DNA from 4 places in the Oryzifoliimicrobium ureilyticum genome. Region 2 is predicted to be linked to each of the others. Evidence: predicted binding sites of a transcription regulator. Region 2 holds the regulator's gene; each other region holds the start of a gene.
The links. The regulator LexA, encoded in region 2, represses DNA repair genes until DNA is damaged. The targets are predictions, from matches to a motif close to TGTTCNNNNTGTGTTCNG.

Region 1 (4,355 bases), on a different contig from region 2:
GGTGCAGGAACTGGCTTTTACCCTTGCCGATGGCCGCGAATATGTCCGCGCCGCACTGGCTAAGGGCTTGTCGGTCGACGAGTTCGCCGGCCGTCTTTCCTTCTTCTTCGCCATCGGCATGAATTTCTTCATGGAGGCGGCCAAGCTGCGGGCCGCACGGCTTTTATGGTCGCGTATCATGTCCGAATTCGAGCCCAAGAAACCATCGTCGCTCATGTTGCGCACTCACTGCCAGACCTCGGGCGTTTCTCTTGCCGAGCAGGATCCGTACAACAACATCATCCGTACGGCGTTCGAGGCAATGTCTGCTGTGCTTGGTGGCACGCAGTCTCTCCACACCAACGCCTTTGATGAGGCTATTGCTCTGCCGACCGATTTTTCCGCGCGAATTGCACGCAATACCCAGCTCATCTTGCAGTATGAGACGGGCGTCACAAATGTCGTCGATCCCCTGGCGGGCTCCTATTATGTCGAAAGCCTGACCAGCGCGCTTGCCGAGAAAGCATGGGCGCTGATCGAAGAGGTGGAAGCATTGGGCGGCATGACAAAGGCTGTTGCTGCGGGCCTTCCGAAATGGTTGATCGAAGAAGCCGCTACACGCCGGCAGGCAGCTGTCGATAAGGGCGATGCAGTCATTGTTGGTGTCAATCGCTACCGGCTCGAAAACGAAGACCCGATCGATATTCTCGAAATCGACAATTCGGCGGTTCGAACAGCGCAGATCAAGCGTCTTGAAGAGACCAAGCGCCGACGCGATGCGAGCGCCGTGGAAGTATCGCTCAAGGCACTTCGCGATGCTGCGACGAATGGGAGCGGCAATCTCCTCGCGCTATCCGTCGAGGCGGCTAGAGCACGCGCCACAGTCGGCGAAATTTCCGATTGCCTACGGTCGGTCTTTGGCGACCATGATGCAACACCGACGGTCATTGGCGAGGTCTATGCCGATGCTTACCGCGACGAACCAGAATTCCTGATCTTGAAGGAGCGCCTTGCCAAAGCAGCCGGTGGCCTTGGCCGCAAGGCAAAGATCATGATTGCAAAGCTCGGCCAGGACGGCCATGACCGGGGGGCCAAAGTCATTGCTTCGGCCTTTGGCGACCTTGGCTTTGACGTCGTGGCAGGCCCACTTTTCCAGACGCCAAAGGAGGCGGCCGCCATGGCCGCCCGCGATGGCGTCGATGTCGTTGGCGTTTCCTCACTCGCCGCAGGCCATAAGACGCTTTTGCCGCAGCTTGTGAAAGAATTAAGAGAAGCCTCGAAGCGAGAAATCATCGTGGTCTGTGGCGGCGTTATTCCGAGGCAGGATTATGATTTTCTCCGCGAGAACGGTGTCGCGGCGATCTTCGGGCCTGGCACCAATGTGATGGATGCAGCACAAGTGGTGCTCGATCTCGTTGAAGGCCGCCGTCGGAACGATTAAAAGGAAATTCATGCTGGGAAGAGTCAATCACATCGCGCTTGCCGTTCCGGATTTGCAGGAAGCCGTAGAACGTTATCGAGCCTGCCTCGGCGCGAAAATATCTGCATTTCAGTCCTTGCCAGATCATGGCGTGACGGTTGCCTTTGTCGAACTGGAAAATACCAAAGTTGAGTTGTTGGAACCGCTGGGTGATAGTTCTCCTATCGCATCTTTCCTGGAAAAGACTCCGAACGGCGGCATGCACCATATCTGCTATGAAGTCGCAGACATCGAGGCGGCGCGTCGATTCCTCGAAGCGTCAGGGGCACGTGTCCTCGGCGATGGTAAGCCGAAGATCGGAGCGCATGGCAATCCTGTTCTTTTCCTCCACCCGAAGGACTTTTTCGGGACATTGATCGAGCTGGAAGAAATCAGAGACTTATAACTGGCAGACGTCTTTTCACCTTGCTCACTGCATCTTCGTTCTTTATTTGTTCTTATCGGCATTCTTTGAACCCGCATAGCGTTCGGCGGGCATGATGAGAAGGTTGAATGAAGCGGATGCGCAACCGCGTTTGGCGAGGCGGCATCATGAACGAAGAAACGGCAGTCGAGGGGCACAAGGTTCGCAAGATCATTCATGTGGACATGGATGCTTTCTATGCCTCCGTGGAACAGCGCGACAACCCTGATCTTCGCGGAAAGCCTGTCGCCGTTGGCGGCTCTTCGGCGCGAGGCGTCGTTGCGGCGGCCAGCTATGAAGCACGCGTCTTCGGCGTGCGCTCTGCCATGCCGTCAGTCACCGCAAAGCGTCGCTGCCCTGATCTGATCTTCGTCAAACCGCGTTTCGACGTCTACAAATCCGTCTCTCAACAAATCCGTCAGATCTTTGCCAAATATACGCCGATGATCGAGCCGCTCTCGCTCGATGAGGCCTATCTTGATGTCACCGAAAATCTGCTCGGGATCGAATTGGCGACCGAGATCGCCGAAAGAATTCGCGCCGAAATCAAAGCCGCCACGGGCCTCACCGCATCTGCAGGGGTGAGTTACAACAAGTTTCTCGCAAAAATGGCGAGCGATCAGCGTAAGCCTGATGGACTTTTCGTCATCACGCCGAAAAACGGACCAATCTTCGTTGAGCGGTTGCCGGTGAAGAAATTCCATGGCGTAGGGCCCGCAACAGCAGAGAAGATGGCCCGCTTGGGAATAGAAACGGGGGCGGACCTCAGGGAAAAGGATCTAACGTTCCTCATTGCAAATTTTGGGAAATCAGGCGGATATTTTTACGGGATTGCGCGCGGGATCGATGAGAGAGAGGTCAAGCCGAACCGCGTGCGCAAATCTGTCGGTTCGGAGGATACCTTCGCTGACGATATCCATCATTACGAGCCCGCGCGCGAAGCCCTTCAGCCGCTGATCGAGAAAGTATGGAGTTACTGCGAAGCCAATGCCATTGGTGCAAAAACAGTGACTTTGAAGGTAAAATACAGCGACTTTCAGCAAATAACCCGCAGCAAAACAACGCTGCTGCAACTTTCAACGATTGGCGAACTCGAAGACATCGTCGCTCAACTTTTGACGCCGGTTTTTCCCGTGAGCAAGGGGATCCGGTTGCTGGGCGTGACGCTTTCATCCCTTGAGCAGAAACAGGAAAACGCATTGTTACAACTGGCGCTACCTTTGTGATTTTCGCTGCCTGGTCCGCCCCACGGATCTTCGTCCACAAAACCGCACATAACGAAAGAGCCCGTCGCGGGAGGAGGTGCGACAGGCTCTTCGAAATGTCGAACAGCAGCTTGGGAGGAGGATAAGCGGCTGTTCATGCAGACAAATCTGGGAGGAGGAGTGATTTGCCTGCTATCATCGAAGCAACATGGGAGGAGGTACGCTGCTTCGATGGACAAATATGTAACAGAACAAATGCTCAGCCAGTAGGCATATGTTTGCGAAGCAGCTATGCGTCAAACGAAGAGCAGCATGCCAGTCAGAGCTAAAAGTGCCTTAGAGTTAGGCGGCATCGGCTCTCAAGTCACCGAAACCGCTGCTTAGCATTTTTTATCAGCTGTCACGTCGTTTCCCGATAGCGTCGATCGACCATCATTCCACCGCACGCAAAAAGGCACCGCTACTGGCGCAAATCGATGCTTCCCGGATGCGCGTGAATTGTCTTACTCAATCCGGCGAGGCGTGTTTCTGCCGCGCTGAGCGTCAACACGGATTTAGGTCGGGGAACCCATGTGCCGCAGAGATGGCGGGTGAACGACCGGATGGCATAGCGAAGATCCCGTCGGATTGTCCCGTTTGCTCTTAGGAGGTAGGCATGACAGCATTTTACTGGAATGAACTGACGACCGAGGACTTTAAGGCACTCTCGCCGGACAAGACAATTGCCGTTCTTCCCATAGCATCGACGGAGCAACACGGCCCGCATCTGCCTGTCGCGACCGATGTCGCCATAGCCAAGGGGATGCTGGAAGAGGTTCGGCGACAGAAGCCGGATGATCTCGACATCTTGGTGCTGCCAATGCAGGAAATCGGCAAGGCGAACGAACATATCTACGGCCCTGGCACTCTTTCTCTCGGGGCAGAACTTCTCATCCAGGTATGGACCGCGATCGGCGCAAAGGTTCACGAGACCGGCCTTCGCAAGATGGTGATCGTCAACTCGCACGGCGGCAATGTGGACATTATGAGCATCGTCGCACGAGAGCTCCGCGTTCGTCACCAAATGGCTGTCGTTTCCACGCAGTGGGGTCGTTTCGGTCATCCGCCAGGCCTCGTCACTGACCATGAACTCCGATATGGCATTCACGGCGGCGACGTCGAAACGTCGCTGATGCTGAAATTCCGGCCCGATCTGGTTCGCATGGAAAAAGCCCAAAACTTCCGCTCGCATGCGGAAGCCATGCGCGAACAGTCGCACTATCTTCAGCCATTACCACCTCATTCGCTG
Region 2 (4,355 bases):
GTGAATATCGGGATCCGATCGCCTTCATGCGGATGATAGCCCTCCGCAAAGCTGACATGCAGTGTGCCAGCGATCTTGGCAGGACCACTGACGACCATCCGTTCTCTTTTCGCTGAGACGAGATCCACGGCAAGGGTACCCTCACCCGACTGCCGATATCCAGATCCGATATGAACGCCATCCTTGGCCGTCACCTCGAGACGGCCGCCTGATACCGACACATTACCCGTTCCAAGTGCTGATGATGAAGCAGCAATCAATCTGCCGCCTTCCAGGTTTGTGCCGCCGCTGTAACTATTGTCACCTGTGAGTTGGATTGTACCGGTTCCTTTTTTGGTCAAACCGCCGGTACCCGAGATATCGTTACGCCAGCTATCGAAAGCATTAAAGCCCCCTTCCGATGCATTCATATTGACGGTTACATGGCCGTCGAAACGTCCGTAACCGTCAGCGGCGGCGAAAAGATTGAGGCGCCCGTAACCTTCCTGATCGTCCAGGAACGGGTAGCCTGAGCCGATCTCCGTCGTTGCCAGGACCTCGCGGCGCTGCAGTGGATTGAGATAAGGCTGGCGTGTCTCGAGAAGTACTTCCGCACCTTGCGGAACCTTCGCGGCTTGTGCTCCGTCGTGGATTTTAGGAAAGCCATAGGTCAGCCGAGCGGCCACAAAGGCCTTGTTTGTGGCGTGGTCCGAGAAGCGGTCTTCTTTCGTTGGGGCTGCGTGGGAAAGCGTCTCCAGATCGCTGTCGCTTCCCGCATGCACGGCGGAACCCAGCCAGGTTTGTGCCTGCTTGAAAGCCGAGATCTTCAACTCACCCAAATCAGGACGGTTCAGATTATAGACAACCGCTGCAGTCCCGAGCATCCTACCGCCCATGACGTCAAGCGGCGAATGCATTCCCGCACGGATGCGGTTTTCCCCCAACTCGAAGGCACGCGTCAGCATCTCCTGGTATCGTTGCGGAACCAGATAGGCCATGGCAAGTGCATCCCTCCAAGCTTCGGCCGTGTGGCCGCTTGGAAATCCGCCATCCTCAACGGGCTTGCTGCTTTTCGCAGGCACAAGAGTCGGCAGGAGGACCACCTCGTTACTCCAGCGGAACGGGCGAGCATATTTGAAGTAGCGCTTTGCCGGCTCTGTTGAACCGTTCTCGCTGACCGCGTTGATGAGATCGACTGCGAGTCCAAGATCCGGATTGGCGGGGGTGTTGGCCTTCGTGTCCTGCCTACTACCAAATCCCCGATCGTTGCCGCTGTCCTCGTATTTGACTTTATCGGCATCGGCAGCGACCGATGTGATGCTGGTGGTTTGCTTCGATCCAGCCTTCCATGCCTCCATCAAAGGACCGAGGCCATCGACAATGCTGGCGTTCTTACCGCGCCTGTCATCGAGATAGGCTGCGATAGCTTCATTGGCGGTTCTCTCCCGCGTTGCCTTCACGACATATGCAATATTGGCTTCATGAACGGCCTTATTGCGGATTTGTCCGTCGGTGGGACTGAACGGCACACCGTTCCAGTCGGTCGACTTCACAGCAGGGCAACCGTCTTTTGCGGGTGCTTCAACACCCGCGTCCACGAAGGGCGTTCTTGGCGTCCAAATGTCCAAAAAGCCGGATAAAAGAAAAACCGCTGCGTTGGTGTCCAGCGTGGCATGACACGCATCGCCTCTCAGGTTTGTGTTGCCCGCGCGGATGTAAGGGATGGGCTCAGCCGAGGACGATTCGGCGAAGGCCGTAGAAGAGACGGACGACAGCAACGCGGCCGCTGTAAAGCTTATCAGGAAATCGCGAAAAGTAATCATGCTCGAACCTCAGCCAACAGGTGATGCCAAATACGAATGAGATCGTGCACTAAGGCGATAGTTTTATGACAGCCAATCCACGTGTCGTAATCCTATCCGGCATCGGGCCCAACTTCACCGGACGAAGCCTTGGAAAAATCAACCTCTATAAATTTGGGCTTGCGGAACACACAATGAACAGCTAGTTTCGTTCTTGATTTGTTTCATATTTTTGAGGGTGGTTTAATGTTGACGCGCAAGCAGCAGGAGCTCCTTCTGTTCATTCATGAACGCATGAAGGAGTCGGGGGTACCGCCATCTTTCGACGAGATGAAGGATGCGCTCGACTTAGCTTCCAAATCAGGTATCCACCGGCTGATCACAGCTCTGGAAGAACGCGGCTTTATTCGCCGGCTTCCGAACCGGGCGCGTGCGTTAGAAGTTATCAAACTGCCTGAGACATTTCCGCCGGCAGCACAGCCGCGGCGTGGTTTCTCACCCAGCGTTATCGAAGGCAGCCTGGGAAAAACACAACCGCCTCCTACGCCCGCGCCAAAGCCGGTGCAGATTGAAGGCAATGGCGGCATTTCAGTGCCCGTTATGGGACGTATTGCGGCCGGTGTACCCATTTCCGCCATTCAGAACAACACGCACGATATTACCGTACCTCCCGATATGGTTGGCCCTGGCGAGCATTATGCGCTTGAGGTCAAAGGCGATTCAATGATCGAGGCGGGAATTTTCGATGGCGATACTGTCATCATTCGCAACGCCACCACGGCAAATCCAGGAGAAATTGTCGTGGCGCTGGTCGACGATGAAGAGGCGACGCTGAAGCGGTTCCGCCGCAAGGGGGCCTCCATCGCACTGGAGGCAGCAAATCCCGCTTATGAGACCCGGATTTTTGGGCCTGATCGCGTCAAGATCCAGGGGAAGCTGGTCGGGCTTATTCGGCGTTATCATTGATGGGCGGGAGCTGATCGTCGTAGCGGTCAGCTCTCCAGTCATAGCTGCGTTGGCGTGTCCAGGGGCGCTGCAACTTGCCCTCAAATGCAGTCGTGATGACAGGAGAGCCCAGATCGTCGATCCGCAGCTCAACGGATCCAGTGCGGCGAAGAGATTGTCCTGTGAAGAGCAGGGAACCAGACCTGCAAGATGTGAGACGGACTCGTGCAGCAAGGACGACGATATCAGCAGTGTCGCATGCAGGCCCTAAATAGATCGGGCTCTTGATTGTGATCACACTATAACCGCTACTTAATTTTGCGGCACACCATGCTTTATTGGCGCAAATGAATGTTTGCTCGAAACTGTTCGCCAACGCCTGACGCATATTGGCTTCAACGTCCGATGCCTCAGCCCGTGACAGTCGGCGGTTGCGGTCATCTTCCTTCACCGATGGCAGAGGGTTTTCAACTTCGGTCGGCTTAGTATGCTCTTCCAAGACAAGAGCGTGTTGCCATTGGGCGAAGATAAAATCGGGCGGGCCAGCGCGATTTGACGCGATCGCATGATCTTGAACGATCCCAACAAGCTCTCCGTCTTCGGCAATCAGTAGATCCGGCACAGGCGCTCCTGGTGCCAGCATCAAGTAGATAGACGCAAGTCCTATCAGAGCTGGTCCTATCAATCTCAGTCTGGTCCTCGTCAGTGTGAAGATCAGGAAACCAAGGACGGCGGTTGCGAAATACCATGATGGCATCCGTCCAATGTCCATGGTCCCACCCCAACTGGAAACCCACTTTGCGATCTCGATAACAAGTTCCAACCCAAAACCGACGATTGGCCAGAGCCAACCGTCGAGACCGAACGGCATGAGCATCATTGCCGCCGTTCCAAAAGGCATAACGATAAAGCTGATGATCGGCATCGCCATAAGATTGGCCGGCAGGCCATAGGCCGTCAGCCGATGAAAATGCTCGGCAGCAAAGAGTGCCGTGGAAAAGCCGTCGATCATCGATGATAACAAAATGCCGCCGATGAACTTGCCGATCAGTGAAAGCGGCTTGGCAAAGGGTAATCGCGCTGTGATCCCGGGCGCGCTGCTTCTTCGGGTCCATAAAGCGTAACTCGCCACAAGCGCTAGCGTAGCGGCATAGGACATCTGAAAGCTGGGTCCCAGCGCTTCCGATGGAGAAAGAACAAGAATGATGATGGCTGAGATGGCTACATTGCGCAGGCTGATCGACGGCCGGTCGACAAGGACGGCAATCAGCATGACGGCCATCATGATGAACGCACGTTCGGCGGATACCGCAAAGCCGCAAATCATGTAATAGGCGCAGAGCGTCAGAAGTGCTCCGACGGCGGCAATTTTCTTTGTCGGATAGGTGTGAACGATCTTCGGAAACAGACTGAGAAGATAGCGCAGACCGACAAAGAAGATGCCGGCTGACAGGGCCATGTTCAAGCCCGAAATTGCGACGATATGCGTGAGCCCCGCGATACGAAGCGCATCTGTGGTTTCCTTGGAGATGGCACGTCGCTCATCGGTCACAAGGGATGCAGCAAAAGCGCCGGCATCGCCAGGCAGAACTGCGCGAATACGGTCGGCTATGGCGCTCCGAACGCTTG
Region 3 (4,355 bases), on a different contig from region 2:
ACTTTGTCGCTGTCATCCGTCGCGGATGCTTCCGTTTCAGACTCGGTCGACGCTGCCTGCTGATCATCAGAGGCAGGTGCGGCTTCGGATGCGGCGCTGGATTGGACAGCAAGATGCGCTGCAGCTTCCTCCGCCGTCACAACATCGGCGCGGTAACCCAAGCCTTTGAGGATTTCTTCCATGTCTTCGGCAGTTGCCCCGAGGATCGACAGCATCGCTGTCGTCGTCGTGAAGCGGCGGCCGTCGTAAGCGCCCTCAGGCCGGTTTGGCTGGCCTGGCTTCCATTGCAGAAGGGGACGAATGATATCGGCCAGGCGCTCGAGAATATCGACGCGCACCGCACGCTTGCCGAGGAAGCGGAAGCCGGCAAGCTTGTAGAAGGTGCGCTCGAAGCTCGGATCGGTCACAATCGAGGTTCGTCCCGCTGCCAACACCGGAATCAATTCGCCGTATCCAGGCTTATCAAGGCCATCATTCCTGAGGGCCCAGAGCAGTGTGATCAGTTCGGCCGGCGCTGGTTTGAGCAGCGCTGGGATAAAAATATGGTAAGCGCCAAAGCGGATGCCATACCGACGCATGGAGGCGCGGGCGTCCTGGTCCAGCGACTTGACTTCCTCGGTGACGTCGCGGCGGAAGAGAACCCCAAGCCCTTCCACGAGTTGGAAGGCCAAGCCTTTTGCAAGTCCCTGAAGATCTTCTGCACGAGAAAGATCGTCCAACGGCTTCAGGACCGTGCTGATATGGTGGTTGACAAACCGCTCGATGCGGGCGGCGACATGATCGCGCGCGTTGCCCGTTAGTTGTTCGTCTGCGAGCAGGATCACGCGCGGCCGCATGATGTGGTCGCTCCCCGCCAACCGAGCAACCGGTTCGCCGAGCCAGCGAACCAGCCCTTCCGAGGTCATCGCCAGGTCACTGTTTCCCGCCGCATGCAAGCGCGCGGCGCGCGCCTCAAATTCAAGAGCAAGCGCCTTTTGCGAGGCTGTCTGAACCGCCTTCGCATCAGGCCCTTCCGTCCCCGAAACGGGCGTGAACCGGAAACCGGACAGTTGCCCCACATGATGTCCTTCGACGAAGACATCTCCATTCACACTGATTTCAGCTTCCAGCATCGCATTCTCTCTCAGGCGCTTCATGAGCACAGATGTCCTGCGATCAACAAAGCGTTTCGTCAACCTTTCATGTAACGCATCGGACAATCGGTCTTCGATTTCCCGCGTCTTTTCCTGCCAGTGTGTCGGATCGGCAAGCCAACCGGGCCGATTCGATACATAGGTCCAAGTCCTTATCTGCGCGATTCGTGCCGAAAGCGTGTCAATTTCGCCATCGGTTCGATCGGCACGATGAACTTGTTCGGCGAGAAAGCTTTCGCTCACCGCGCCGTTGCGCACAAGATCGGAAAACAGCGTCGAAATCAAATCGGCATGTTGTGCCGGCGTGATCCGCCTGTAGTCGGGCAGGGCACATGCTTCCCAAAGCTTTTCGACTCGCGCCGGTGTGGTCGCAAGATCGATAATCTCAGGATATCGTGACAAATGATCCAGGGCTTGCTGATCGACCGCCGGCAAAGCGCGGGTCAGCCCGGCAATTGGCGGCGCATCTTCAAGGCTCTTGCGCAAGGACGACAGGGAAGAGAAATCGAACTTCTGTGTACGCCACTGCAGCACCCGAACACTGTCGAAGTCGTGGCTCTCTATCCGCTGGACCAGTTCGTCGTCAAAGGGATCGACCTGGCCGGTCACGCCGAACGTACCATCGCGGACATGCCGCCCCGCACGCCCGGCGATCTGGCCCAGTTCGGACGGATTGAGGTTGCGGAACTGATAGCCGTCGAATTTTCTGTCCTGCGCGAATGCAACGTGGTCGACATCGAGATTAAGACCCATGCCGATCGCATCGGTCGCCACGAGGTATTCGACATCACCGTTCTGATAAAGCTCGACCTGAGAATTGCGTGTGCGAGGGCTAAGCGCGCCGAGGACCACGGCCGCGCCACCCCTTTGTCGGCGAATGAGTTCCGCAATCGCATAGACCTCGTCTGCAGAAAAGGCGACGATGGCTGTGCGTTGTGGAAGGCGGGTGATCTTCTTCTGCCCTGCATAGAGAAGATTGGAAAGGCGCGGTCGCTCGACAACCGTCAGCCCCGGCAAGAGCTGCTGGAGGATAGGCCGCATCGTTGCTGCCCCAAGAAGCAGCGTCTCTTCCCGTCCCCGGAGATGGAGAATGCGATCCGTGAAGATATGGCCGCGCTCAAGATCGCCGGCCAGCTGAACTTCGTCGATCGCAACGAAGGCGGCTTTGGTGTCACGTGGCATGGCTTCGACGGTACAAACCGAAAAACGCGCATGCGGAGGCGTTATCTTCTCTTCGCCTGTCACCAGGGAAACATTTTCGCGGCCGACTTTTTCGACAACCCGTGTATAGACTTCGCGGGCCAAAAGCCTCAGTGGTAAGCCAATAATACCCGTGCCGTGAGCGACCATACGCTCGATCGCGTAATGCGTCTTTCCGGTGTTGGTAGGGCCGAGTACGGCGATAACGCCGCGTCCACTCGTGATCATTGGTTGCGAAATGCTATTCATCGTTCTGCACAGTGAGGCGCGACGTCCTCATGAAGATTGACTGACACATGGACAGTGATGGACGTAAAGGCAAGATCAAATTCACAATCACTCGCTCTTTATGTCGTTGCGCGCTCGGAAATGTGCCTCTGTCCGGTTGGCGGAACGTCATGAGAACGAATCGGCGACGAATCGCGGACTCGCTGAGGTTGCCTGTCTGTTCCTAACTTGTGGATGCCCAACAGCGGCTTGGAAACATTCGGCTGGAGAGGGCGCTTTATGTCCGTTGGGACGCTGAGTGGTTACGCCCGCTGTTGCTGCTGCAACGAAAAACTAACCTTGTCCTTAGGTCATTCATTCCAAAGCAAAAATCGCTCCATTGGCACGGAACAAAATTTCGCCACAAGTGTTTCTCGCTTGGTTCATTATTGGGGAAGCGAGGATCACGCTGTGAGTACAATTCTACTGATTATTCTTATTCTTCTGCTTATTGGCGCTCTTCCGAATTGGGGCTATAGCCGTGGTTGGGGTTATGGGCCATCGGGAGGTCTTGGCCTCGTAGTCGTAATTATTGTTCTTTTGATAGCCTTTGGACGCATCTGAAACAAATCTTACCTGGGGAGTATCTTAATATGATGAAGAAAATTGTTGTCGCGGCTGCTCTGGTCGGTACCTTGGCGTCATGCACGCCAACCGAACGCGGCACCGCGATCGGTGCTGGTACGGGCGCCATCATCGGTGGCGCAGTCAGCAATAGCTGGGGCGGCGCAGCAGTTGGTGCGGTTGCAGGCGGTCTTGCTGGCGCGCTCATCGGTCAGTCGCAGGAGCATCGCGGCTACTGCATCTATCGTGACCGTTACGGTCGTCGTTACGAGGCACGCTGCCCTCGCTAAAATTCATGCGGTCGGAGGTCAACCGAACGCGACGGGCGCCCCTTGGGCGCCCGTTTTCTTTGGGACGGGGTCGTGATCAGCATCGCGAAGCCATCCGAACGGAACCGTTGGGTCGAAGGCGGCTGCCAATCTATGCGAAGAATTGCCCGCCATTGGCGCTGATAGTTGCTCCGGTGATAAAGCTTGCCTCGTCCGCAACAAGGAATGCGACACATCTGGAAATTTCATGCGGTTCACCCAGCCTGCCGACGGGAATTTGCGGAAGGATGCGCTCCTTCAAGAGCTCTTCCGGGATTGCTCTCACCATTTCCGTACCGGTATAGCCGGGGCAAACCGCATTGACCGTGATGTTTTTGGATGCACCTTCCTGTGCAAGTGCTTTCGTGAACCCCAGGTCGCCGGCCTTTGAGGCGGCATAATTTACTTGTCCGGCCTGACCCTTCTGGCCATTGACCGATGAAATGTTCACGATGCGTCCAAACTGGCGTTCGCGCATGCCGGGCCAGACCTGATGCGTCATGTTGAAAAGCCCAGTCAGGTTCGTGGCAATGACCGCATGCCAATCTTCAGGCGTCATCTTGTGAAACATCGCATCGCGCGCGATGCCCGCATTGTTGACGAGAATGTCGACGGGGCCAAGATCGCGCTCGACGCGTTTTACGCCTTCGCCGCAGGCTGCGTAATCGCGCACGTCCCACTTGAAGACGGCGATATCGGTGGCCTGGTGGAAGGCAGCCGCGCGCTCATCATTTCCCGCGTAGTTGGCCGCAACGCGGTAACCGGCGTTCTGCAGAGCCGTCGAGATGGCTGCACCAATACCGCGCGTTCCCCCCGTAACCAAGGCAACCCTGCTCATTACTTCTCCTTTGCCGACACATATCGGCCGTTCCTCCGAGACCCT
Region 4 (4,355 bases), on a different contig from region 2:
GGCAACGACGATATCAGCCATGCGTCCGAGACGCTCGGCTGCTGGAACCAGCGGGGCAAGATTCAGGATCGTCGTCACGCCGCGTTGTTTTGCAAGCTTGAGCGCCTGCTCGACCGTTGGCTCCGGCACTTCGAATTGAAGCATGAGGATATCGCCGGCGCTCATGGTGGAAAGCGCGGTCTCGACGTCCGCGCCATCGACAGCACCATTTGCCCCGGGAACGACCACGATGACGTTCTCACCGGTCGCATCGACCAAAATGCTTGCTGTGCCGGTAGAGCCATCGATATGGCGAACTGCACTGAGATCGACGCCGCTTTCGGCAAGCAGTTCAATTGCAGGCGCTGCAAAGCCATCTTTGCCGACCGCTCCGACCATACGGACATCACATCCGGCGCGACGTGCCGCCAAGGCCTGATTAGCGCCCTTGCCGCCCGCAGCTGTCGAAAAGTTCATGCCGGATACGGTCTCGCCCGCCTTGGGCAGCCGGCTTGTGGTTGCGACCAGATCCATATTGATGGAACCTAAGACAGTGATCATGCGGCTCTTCCAACTAATGTCATTTGCGCCGGGACACTGCCCGATCACATTAGTCGTCGTCAACCACTCTGAGCTTCAAAACACCGGCTCTTTGCTCGGCCGCTTTTGCGGCGGCCAGTTCTGCGTCGCGCACGGCTTTGGCGCTCTCGCTGCCTTCGAACTCCAGCGCTTCTATTCTTGCGCCCCGTTTGGTCAGCTTGTCGGCAGACGTCGCAATCATGTCGACGTCTTTCTGTGCCATGGAGAAATGTCCCTGGAGCTTTCGGACACGTTCATCCAGGCGGCCTAGATCGACCATCAACGTCGCGACTTCGTTTTGGATGACATGCGCCTGCGCGCGCATCTTCTGATCCTTCAGTACGGCCTGGATCACTTGGATAGACAGCATCAGTAGCGACGGCGACACAATCACGATGCGGGCGCGATGTGCACGCTGAACCAGTCCTTCGAAATTCTCGTGGATCTCAGCAAAGATAGACTCAGAGGGCACAAACAGGAAAGCTGTCTCCTGCGTTTCGCCCTGTATGAGATATTTGTCGGCAATATCGCGAATGTGGACTTCCATATCCCGCCGGAATTGCTGAATGGCGGCACGTCCGGCATCGGTGCCGGCGGCGTCACGGCTGACGTTCCACGCTTCCAAAGGAAACTTTGCGTCGATAATAAGCGGCGGTGCGCCGTTCGGCATGTGAACCGTACAGTCAGGACGTGCGCCGTTCGAAAGCGTCGGCTGAAACGAATAGGCACCCATCGGCAGCCCATCGGCGATAATCGTTTCCATTCGGGCTTGACCGAAGGCGCCGCGTGTCTGTTTGTTCGACAAAATCGCCTGCAGGCCAACGACATCCTTTGCCAGCGTCTGGATATTGCTTTGGGCGGCATCGATGACCGCAAGCCTTTCCTGCAACTGAAGAAGATTTTCATGGGTGGATTGGGTCTGATCGCGTATTGTCGTGCTGACCCGCTGTGTCATGCCATCGAGCCGCTCGTTCAGCGTCCGCGTCAACTCGGCCTGCGTGCTGCCAAAGACGTCAGCGATCGTCGCAATGCGGCCCTGCATTTCGGACTGAACCTTCAAAAGCTCCGACAGCCGCGCATCGGCTTCTGCAGCGCGCGCGGCAGCCTCAACCTGAGCCCGCTTTTGTTTGGCAACGTAAATAAAAAGGCCTGCAAGCAGGACCACGAAGATAGAAGCGCCAATCAAATAGGGACTGAGATCGGCGGGCGGAAACGACTCAATGCGTGCGTTCATGCAAAGACCATAACAAAGATCCCGCAAATGGCTAGATCAAAACGTGAACGGCCGCCACCAACCGACTGTAGCTTTATTCGCGCACTGAGAGCTGGGAAGCCATAACCTTAAGTGATTGTGAACCATGTTCGGTGAAAGTGCCCGCGATGTAATGAATGCTTTGGAGTAGATACGGATGACGGCTCAGCCAACTGACAGCGACCTCAAGGAGCGCATTGCCTTTCTTGAGCTCGATGGACCGGCGCGTGATAGATTGCGTGAAATGGCGCCGCAGGTCATGCCGATGGCCGTCGAAGCTCTCGAGAAATTTTATGCCAAGCTCGCCCGTACGCCGGCAGCGGCGAAATTTTTCCCCGACCGCGCCCTCATGGATCATGCCAAGAAACGTCAAGCCACCCATTGGGGAAACTTGATCAACGGCAGCTTCGATGAGAAGTACGTCTCCGGCGTGAATGCGGTTGGCAAGGCTCACGCGAAAATCGGCCTGCAACCACGCTGGTATATCGGTGGATATGCACTGATCATTTCCGAGATCGTCAAAGCCCTCCTGACGCCGCAGAAAAAGAACTTCCTTGGGCGCCGCGGCGATGAGGCTTTGCCGGAGAAGGTCGCCGACGTGATCCGCGCCAGTTTGCTCGATATGGACTATGCGGTTACCGTTTATCTCGATGAAGTGGAGGAAAAGCGCCGACAGCTAGAGGAAAGCCGCGCGAAGGAAGAGGCGGATAAGGCGCTTGCCCTCGATCATCTGCGCCGCGGTCTCGAAGCCTTGTCAAACGGCGATCTTGACGCCACGTTACCCACGGATCTGCCCGGCGAATTCGGCGCCATGGCAAGCCACTACAACCGTGCGGTTGCAGCTTTGCGCAATTCCATGGACTCGGTGCGAACGACGTCCGCCGACATTCTTGAAGGAACAGCCACCATATCGAAGGCGACAGAAGACCTGTCTCTGCGAACCGCCCAACAAGCAGCGGGCGTCGAGGAAAGCTCTGCCGCGCTTCAACAACTGTCCGTGAGCGTCAACCAGACCGCTGCCAATGCTCAAAAAGCATCGGAAGCCGTGCGCGAGACGCAAGGCAAGGCGCGTAGCTCCGGCGAGTTGGTGACCAGCGCGGTTTCCGCTATGGCGGAAATCGAAAAATCGTCGAGCGAGATCAAGAAGATCATTGGCGTCATCGACGAGATCGCCTTCCAGACTAATCTTCTGGCGCTCAACGCCGGGGTCGAGGCCGCACGTGCCGGAGAGGCTGGCAAAGGGTTTGCGGTGGTGGCGCAGGAAGTGCGCCAACTTGCACAACGCACCGCCGATGCCGCCAAGGAAATCAAGCATCTGATTTCCGAAAGCTCCACCCAGGTCAATGAAGGCGTCGATATCGTCAGCAGTACGGGCGACGCGCTGAAGGACATGATCGGACGGATTGACAGCATCAACAGTTTCGTTGCGGAAATTGCCGGCGCGGCGCGCGATCAAGCAACAGGCGTCAATGAAGTCAGCGTGGCCATTCGCAACATGGATTCGATCACGCAGCAGAACTCCGGCATGGTCGAACGCACCTCGCTGGAAACCCAGCGCCTCAGAGACGACGTCGAAAAACTTATTTCGTTGCTGCGCAGCTTTCAAACGAGCCACGCGGGAGGCTATGCACGCCCGGCCCGCAAGGTCGCTTGATGGTTTTTAAAGGGCGGCACATGTTTTGACGATGCCGCCCCATTCCATCGGCCGAAAAGATGCGTTATGGGAACGCCATGACCATCAAGCCCCTGATTATTCTGCCCGACCCACTGCTGCGCCAGGTTTCCAAGCCTGTCGAAACGATTGACGAAGACGTAAAGCGGTTGGCGGATGACATGTTGGAGACCATGTATGACGCGCCTGGCATTGGCTTGGCTGCGATCCAGATTGGTGTACCCCGCCGTCTTCTCGTCATCGATGTGGCGCGCGAAGGGGAAGAGAAACAGCCGCAGGTCTTCATCAACCCCGAGATCGTGACGTCTTCCGACGAACGATCTGTTTATGAAGAGGGCTGCCTTTCCATTCCGGATTACTATGCCGAAGTCGAACGCCCGGCCAAAGTGAAGGTGAAGTTTCTCGATCGCGACGGTAAACAGCAAGAAGTCGATGCCGACGGTCTGCTTGCGACCTGCCTGCAGCACGAGATGGACCATCTGAACGGTGTTCTGTTCATCGACCATATTTCAAGGCTGAAGCGTGATATGGTGGTCAAGAAGTTTACGAAAGCTGCAAAGACCAAGGCTATCTAAAGTGACCTTCGAGCCGGACGCTCGGTCCGCCTTTGCGGCCTTCTTCGACCCATCGCATTAACGGCAGGTAGCTGATGTCGCTTCGCATCGTATTTATGGGAACGCCGGAATTTTCCGTTCCGACATTGCGTCTTCTGAAGGATGCGGGTCATCAGATCGCCGCCGTTTACACGCAGCCGCCCCGTCCTGGCGGCCGTCGGGGCCTCGATCTTCAAAAATCGCCGGTCCATCAGGCCGCCGAGCTTCTCGGCATTCCCGTCTTCACGCCGGTCAATTTTAAATCGGACGAGGATCGACA

Region 1: a site for LexA is predicted at 1,881-1,898, ahead of dinB (DNA polymerase IV). Genes of this name have one in related genera too.
Region 3: a site for LexA is predicted at 2,723-2,740, ahead of VQ830_RS09385 (helicase-related protein). Genes of this name have one in related genera too.
Region 4: a site for LexA is predicted at 1,825-1,842, ahead of VQ830_RS10155 (DNA recombination protein RmuC). Genes of this name have one in related genera too.

Annotation. Positions count from the first base shown of each region.
Region 1 covers NZ_JBBBVQ010000007.1:118,880-123,234, forward strand. The annotation lists gene scpA (methylmalonyl-CoA mutase) at 1-1,420, shown strand, start outside; gene mce (methylmalonyl-CoA epimerase) at 1,431-1,844, shown strand; gene dinB (DNA polymerase IV) at 1,991-3,088, shown strand; gene VQ830_RS11715 (creatininase family protein) at 3,723-4,355, shown strand, end outside.
Region 2 covers NZ_JBBBVQ010000015.1:47,374-51,728, forward strand. The annotation lists gene VQ830_RS19215 (acid phosphatase) at 1-1,802, opposite strand, end outside; gene lexA (transcriptional repressor LexA) at 2,028-2,747, shown strand; gene VQ830_RS19225 (ComEC/Rec2 family competence protein) at 2,728-4,355, opposite strand, start outside.
Region 3 covers NZ_JBBBVQ010000005.1:157,653-162,007, forward strand. The annotation lists gene VQ830_RS09385 (helicase-related protein) at 1-2,582, opposite strand, end outside; gene VQ830_RS09390 (DUF3309 family protein) at 3,012-3,164, shown strand; gene VQ830_RS09395 (YMGG-like glycine zipper-containing protein) at 3,194-3,454, shown strand; gene phbB (acetoacetyl-CoA reductase) at 3,585-4,310, opposite strand.
Region 4 covers NZ_JBBBVQ010000006.1:58,925-63,279, forward strand. The annotation lists gene VQ830_RS10150 (ribokinase) at 1-540, opposite strand, end outside; gene VQ830_RS10155 (DNA recombination protein RmuC) at 590-1,792, opposite strand; gene VQ830_RS10160 (methyl-accepting chemotaxis protein) at 1,968-3,464, shown strand; gene def (peptide deformylase) at 3,542-4,057, shown strand; gene fmt (methionyl-tRNA formyltransferase) at 4,132-4,355, shown strand, end outside.